One region of the Halomonas tibetensis genome, then DNA from elsewhere that is predicted to be linked to it. Evidence: predicted binding sites of a transcription regulator. Region 1 holds the regulator's gene; each other region holds the start of a gene.
The links. The regulator LexA, encoded in region 1, represses DNA repair genes until DNA is damaged. The targets are predictions, from matches to a motif close to TACTGTNTANNTANACAGTA.
Positions count from the first base shown of each region.

Region 1 (2,269 bases):
AGGGACAAGAGTCTAGGGCATCGCTAGCGGGAGTGACAGCGCCGCCGGCGCCCATGGCAATCAAGCACCGTTCAGGCTTCCTGGGCTGCCAGCGTAACCGGCGTCGGCAGCGGAGCCTGCATGGCGGCGACCACCACCGGGCGCAGGCGTCGGATCAGATCGCGCACCGTGACATGTTCCTGATAATCCTTCTCGGCGATGTCGCGGAGCGCGTCAAGGCCGGAGAGGGTGAAGATCACCGTGCCGAGCATGAAGTGAAGGCGCCAGAAGCGTTCGGCATCGGGAAGCTCGGGAGTGGCCTGGCGAACCAGTTCGGTGAAGCGGGTAAAGACGCTGCCGTACTCCTCCTGAATATAGCGGCGCAGGTGCCCTTGGGCCTGGCTGTAAGCGAGCCCCAGCAGGCGCATGAAGACCTTGAGGCTGTTGCGCTCCGCAGGCACCTCCAGCACGCTGCGCGCCATGGTCTCCAGCAGCTCCTCAAGGGGGATCACCTCGTCGCCGTAGTGAGCCTGGAGCTCGTCCAGGGCGCGGTGAAAGCGCTCGGTGAAGGGGTCAAGATAGCGGGCAAACACCGCCTGGATCAGCGATTTCTTTGAGCCGAAGTGGTAGTTCACCGCGGCCAGATTAACCTTGGCCTTGCTGGTGATGGTGCGCAGCGAGGTCTCGGCGAAGCCACGCTCGGCGAACAGCACCTCGGCCGTATCAAGGATGCGGGTGACGGTGTCGGTCTGGGCCATTTGGAGAGTCCCGATAAAAAGTCCCGATAGAAAGTCCCGATATAGAGTCCCGATAAGAATCCCGGTCATAAACAGGTGTTTCAAACGTAAAATGAATTGTAAGCCAGCCGAAGCACCATTCTCAATGCCCGGCGGGACAACGCGTTTTAAACGAAGCCTTACTTCTATCAGCGCGACGGAGGCTTCTGGTGGGCGCCAGCAAAACACCCATTACTGGATGGAATAACATGCTGTATACTTGATCACTAACGTATTCACCCAGTCGCCGATTCCGCCTCGGAGGTCGCATGGCACGCCCCCTCACCCAGCGCCAGCAAAACGTCTATGACTTTATCGTCAAGACCCTCCAGGACCTTGGCTATCCGCCCACCCGGGCCGAGATTGCCCGGGCCCTGGGGTTCCGCTCTCCCAACGCCGCCGAAGAGCACCTGCGGGCGCTCGAGAAGAAGGGCGCCATCCGCATGATCGCAGGCACCTCCCGCGGCATACGCCTACCCGCCCAGGAGCAGGAACCCGTCGCTGAGGGCGATGCCCCGCTGCAGGGGCTGGCAATCATCGGCGAAGTGGCTGCGGGAAGCCCGATCCTAGCCGCCGAGCATATCGATCGCTACTGCCCGTTGCCCCCTGAGTACTTCACGCCCCGGGCCGACTACCTGCTTAGGGTCCGCGGCCTTTCCATGAAGGATGTCGGTATCCTGGAGGGTGATCTGCTTGCCGTGCACCGCACCGAGCGGGTGCGCGACGGCCAGATCGTGGTAGCGCGCCTGGAGGACGAGGTAACCGTGAAGCGCTTCCAGCGCAGCGGACACGTGGTCACCCTGAGCGCCGAGAATTCAGAGTTCGCTCCCATCGAGGTAGACCTGCGCCATCAAGCGCTGGAGATCGAGGGCATCGGGGTGGGCGTGATTCGCGGCGGCAGCGGCCAGGCACTGGGGTAGGCGCCGACAAGGGCCCTTACCGAGTTTGCCCCATGAGAAAGATCCTTCATGCCGACTGCGACTGCTTCTTCGCGGCGGTGGAAATGCGCGACAACCCCGCGCTCACGGAACTGCCGCTGGCTATCGGTGGAAGTCCCGAGCGACGCGGGGTCATCGCCACCTGCAACTACCCCGCCCGGGTCTTCGGCATCCATTCGGCGATGCCCACGGCCCGAGCCTTGCGCCTCTGCCCCCACCTCACCCTGCTGCCCGGCAACTTCGACAAGTACCGCGACGTCTCTCAGCAGGTCCAGGCGATCTTCCATGAGCTGACTCCTCTGGTGGAGCCCCTCTCCCTGGACGAGGCCTTCCTCGACGTCAGTGAGGTGGAGCGCTTTTCCGGCAGCGCCACCTGGATGGCCCGCTGGCTCAAGGAAGAGAGCCTCGCGCGCACCGGCATCACCCTCTCCGTGGGGGTGGCGCCCAACAAGTTCCTGGCCAAGATAGCCAGCGACTGGGAAAAGCCCAACGGCCTGACGGTGATCACCCCGGAGCGCATGGAGGATTTCCTGCAGGCGCTGCCGGTGAAAAAGCTCCACGGCGTGGGGCCCGCCA
Region 1 covers NZ_JBHRSQ010000008.1:233,467-235,735, reverse strand. Annotated here, with positions in the region: gene ACFODV_RS06135 (TetR/AcrR family transcriptional regulator) at 72-737, opposite strand; gene lexA (transcriptional repressor LexA) at 1,025-1,675, shown strand; gene dinB (DNA polymerase IV) at 1,708-2,269, shown strand, end outside.

Region 2 (2,269 bases), on a different contig from region 1:
GCGAAGCGTTCATCGGACTGCAGGCCCTGCTCGGCCAGGGCGTCGAGGCACTCGGCGATGGCGTCCACGCCATGGGCCTTCGCCGAGAGCCTGCTGACCAGCTCGGCGCGGGAATACTCGCGCCGAGCCAGCAGACGAAGGGCATCCTCCCTGGGCGTGGAGTCGCCTGGCGCCTTAGCGTTCATGGGTTAGAGCAGCTCGTCATCGCGGTCATTCTCGGCGGGCACCGCCTCCTTGGCATCTTCCTTCTTGGGCTCAACCGGAGCGAGCAACTGAGTGCGGATCTGGCTCTCGATCTCCTCCATGATGGCCGGATTATCCTCGAGGAACTGGGCGGCATTGGCCTTGCCCTGGCCAATCTTGTTGCCCTGGTAGCTGTACCAGGCACCGGCCTTGTCGACGAGCTTGCACTGCACGCCGAGATCTACCACCTCGCCGGCGTGATAGATGCCCTTGCCGTAGAGGATCTGAAACTCGGCCTGTCGGAACGGCGGGGCCACCTTGTTCTTGACCACCTTGACGCGGGTCTCGTTGCCGGTGACTTCGTCGCCCTGCTTCACCGAGCCGGTGCGGCGAATGTCCAGACGCACGCTGGCATAGAACTTCAGTGCGTTACCGCCGGTGGTGGTCTCGGGGCTGCCAAACATCACGCCGATCTTCATGCGGATCTGGTTGATGAATACCACCATGCAGTTGGCATTCTTGATGTTGCCGGTGATCTTGCGCAGCGCCTGGGACATCAAGCGGGCCTGCAGGCCGACGTGGGAGTCGCCCATTTCGCCCTCGATCTCGGCGCGAGGTGTCAGCGCCGCGACCGAGTCGATGACAATCACGTCGACGCCGCCGGAGCGCACCAGCATGTCGCAGATCTCCAGGGCCTGCTCGCCGTTATCGGGCTGGGAGACCAGCAGGTCATCCAGGTTGACGCCGAGCTTCTCGGCGTAGCTCGGATCCAATGCGTGCTCGGCGTCGATGAAGGCGCAGGTCTTGCCCTGCTTCTGCGCCTGGGCAATCACTGACAGTGACAAGGTGGTCTTGCCCGAGGACTCCGGACCGAAGATCTCGACCACCCGACCCAGCGGTACGCCACCGATGCCCAGGGCGATATCGAGACCCAGCGAGCCGGTGGAGATCGAGGGCATGACCACGCGTGGAGCGTCGCCAAGACGCATCACGGTGCCCTTGCCAAACTGGCGCTCAATCTGAGATAGCGCGGCATTCAGCGCCTTGGAGCGATTGTCATCCTGAGCCATGTCGGATCTCCTGATCGGGGTATAAAATACTGTATGACTGCACAGTATTATGGCGAAAAAGGTCCGGCAGGACCAGTGTAAATTCCGCCCGGATACGGGTAGGGCTCAGCGGGCCTCGAGGCGGCGGACCAACCCGACCAGCGATTCTCGCACCGCCTGCTCGCGCACGGCGAAGCGGTCGCCCGAATAGCGATGGCATTCGGCCTCGGCGTCTTGATCATTGCCCCAGGCAAGCCAAACGGTGCCCACCGGCTTCTCGGCACTGCCGCCACCGGGACCGGCCACGCCGCTGATCGCCACGCCAAGCGCCGCGCCACTATCGCGACAAGCGCCGGCCACCATTGCCTCGACCACTTCGCGGCTGACCGCACCGTGAGTCTCGAGCAGCGCCTCGGACACGCCTAACAGACGAGACTTGGCGGCGTTGGAGTAGGTCACATAGCCGGTCTCGAACCAGTCGGAGCTGCCGGCCACTGAGGTGATGGCGCTGGCCACTCCACCGCCGGTGCACGACTCGGCGCAGGTGATCATCACGCCCTGCTCTCGACATAGCCGGCCAAGGCGCTCGGCCAAGGTGTTGAGGTCGAGATTGGCAAGGCTGGCAGCGGAATGGGACATGGGTGGCCTCCTGAGTCATCTGCAATCGCTCCTGACGAAGTCGATGCCTGGACGGTAGAATACTGGCTTTTGCCAGCGAGTGCAGAGCCTCAACAGGGATCCGCGATGTCACAGGCCAGCCCCCCCCAAACGCCGATGATGGCCCAGTACCTGAAGATCAAGCGCGAACACCCCGACGTGCTGCTCTTTTACCGCATGGGCGACTTCTACGAGCTCTTCTTCGACGACGCCCGCCGCGCCGCCGCACTGCTCGACATCACCCTGACCCAGCGCGGGCAGTCCGTCGGCAAGCCGATCCCCATGGCCGGCGTGCCCTACCACAGCGCCGAGGGGTATCTGGCACGCCTGGTGGCCGCCGGCGAATCGGTGGCGATCTGCGAGCAGGTCGGAGACCCGGC
Region 2 covers NZ_JBHRSQ010000012.1:115,407-117,675, reverse strand. Annotated here, with positions in the region: gene ACFODV_RS09660 (regulatory protein RecX) at 1-185, opposite strand, end outside; gene recA (recombinase RecA) at 189-1,253, opposite strand; gene ACFODV_RS09650 (CinA family protein) at 1,359-1,871, opposite strand; gene mutS (DNA mismatch repair protein MutS) at 1,977-2,269, shown strand, end outside.
Region 2: a site for LexA is predicted at 1,281-1,300, ahead of recA (recombinase RecA). Genes of this name have one in related genera too.

Region 3 (2,269 bases), on a different contig from region 1:
TAAAGCCAAGCACTCTAGTTCAAAAGGCCTAGGGGCACTCATGCGTAGTTTTCCACTATGAGGGGGTTAGCAGCCATGAAGTTTTTATTCTGAACAATTGATAGCCGGTCCACAGGCTTCTCTAATTCCACCAAAAACTCGCTTACATCCGAACCAGTTTTGCTGGCAGCCTTGTTGGGCCTATAGCGGCCAATCTCTCCCATGGGATGAATAGTGAAATCACTGATCTTCGAGAGCTCGGCTTTCATTTCCTCCATACAAATATGCCCTTCACTGCTATACGACAGCAAAATTTTTTGTGCCTCAAGATTACTTACCAGTTGCGATAGCGTTTTAAGGGCCCGGGTCTTATAGCAGAAATCTGAGGCTCGATCTTTCCAGGGCCGTAGGCCTGCAACACCTTCCACCCTTGGCTCATCGTCTAATGCTACTGTTTCAAGAATATGGTAATAACTAGCGTACTGACGCTTGGTATATGGGGGATCTAGGTAGACTAAGTCTTGGGGGCTATTATGCACATCGAACACATCACCCACTGTGGCCTGCACGCATACGCTTGTTGCTTTTAGCTCCCTACATCGCATAGCGATTTTCTCTTGGGACTGGCTGGTCCACTTGGAGAGGAAGCAGCCAAAAGTCCCTGCAATGTTGGCCACACGGTTCAAGGCACCAAAGAGATCTGCGATCAACAGTCTCTCTTCGATCTCATCAATAAGGTTCGCTTCTCTCCATCCTGAAATTAGAGTTCTCATGGCGTCGATCCGAGCCGCATTATCTTCGGTAAAGTACCTTCGTTCAATTCCACACAAATCAAATGAAGCAGGACTATACATGCTCCACATAGAGCCTCTGTTTGGCGTCGCTGCATTGAGTTTATCAATAGCTTTAGCGTAGCCACCAAGCTTATTAAAGGAGGCCTGTTCCTGGCTAATTAGTCGTGCCCCGGCAGAGATTACTGCTGATTGTAGATTATCGTTAATCCTTATGTTCCAGCCAAGCTTCGCGGCTGCCTCAGCCACCACACCTGTCCCGCATAAAGCATCTATAAAGAAAGCACCTTCCTTGGGGGGGCCAATGAAAGTGATGATCTTTTCGACAAGCCTAGACTTCGATCCAATATAGCGAAAACTCATACCTCTACTCCCTTATGAACTCCACGGTCACAATTTTATTTTTTGTGAACGTGGTACGTCGAAGCCTGGTGCCCACCGGTACGATACCCTTACATGCACAATAATTCATCAGCAGCACTTCGAACATGTTCACCATACTATGCTGCTCCTCGCCAGCGGCCTCTTTCAAGGCTTTCTTGAGGTCTGGTGAGGATCGCATGTTCAACATCTCGGCCTTGATGTCAATGAATTGCATGATGGTGCCCTGCATGTGACCGCACAGGAATCTAGTGTACGGACATACAGGGGTTTCTGAAAACCCTTTCGGGGAGGGCCGTCATCCACCATGTGGCATAGACCGGGTCCGCAGTGACTACTCGTGGCTCTGTGGCTTCGGCATCATTTAATCCCGACTAATTCATGAAGGCAGCCTGAAAACGAAGATGGCGAGTAGTTTTCTTTTGTAGAATCAAACTGTTCCTGCCAGAGCACGATTCAAGAGGACCACTCGCCATGGGTGAAACCCTAATGACCTGGTCGCCTTCCTGCAATAGCCCTGTCCGTGACGAGCTGAGCGGACGCCGCACCACCAGCGACAGCGGCGCATTGCTGCTGCGAGAAGCCCTCGATAAAAGCGGTAGGATCGAGGCGCTCGAAGTCAATCTTGTCGATTAACGCTACCCCCTGCGTATCCGCCACTCGCTGGCCCGTCAGCTTCGAACATTGGTCTTGCAGCGGTCGATTGGCTGGATCGGCCTGAGTGACACCCAATCTTTGCGGCGTGATCCACTCTAGCGACTAGCCGGCAGCGATGCGCGCGAAATAACGCCGCTGGTCCAGGATCGTCCGTCGCCCTCCACGCTGTCTCGGTTGCTGCCCTACCTAGGGCACGATGACAACCTCGATACCGTGCATGAGGACCTGATTTGGTTGGCAATCTGGCGGTTGAGCTCGCCGAACGGTGGCGAACGGCCAGAGAGCCTGACGCTGGACATCGACGGTCTGCCGATCGAGGAGCATGGCCACCATGGGGGCTCAGCCAACCACGGCCATGTCGGCGCCCGCATCTACTAACCACTGATCGCCTCTCTAGCCGAGACCGGCGATATGGTGGGCGGTCTGCTACGCGAGGGCAATGCCGGCCCGGCCGAGAACGC
Region 3 covers NZ_JBHRSQ010000017.1:63,533-65,801, reverse strand. Annotated here, with positions in the region: gene ACFODV_RS12955 (Eco57I restriction-modification methylase domain-containing protein) at 1-42, opposite strand, end outside; gene ACFODV_RS12950 (DNA adenine methylase) at 39-1,133, opposite strand; partial or broken gene ACFODV_RS12945 (IS1380 family transposase) at 1,587-2,269, shown strand, end outside.
Region 3: a site for LexA is predicted at 1,401-1,420, ahead of ACFODV_RS12950 (DNA adenine methylase). Genes of this name have one in related genera too.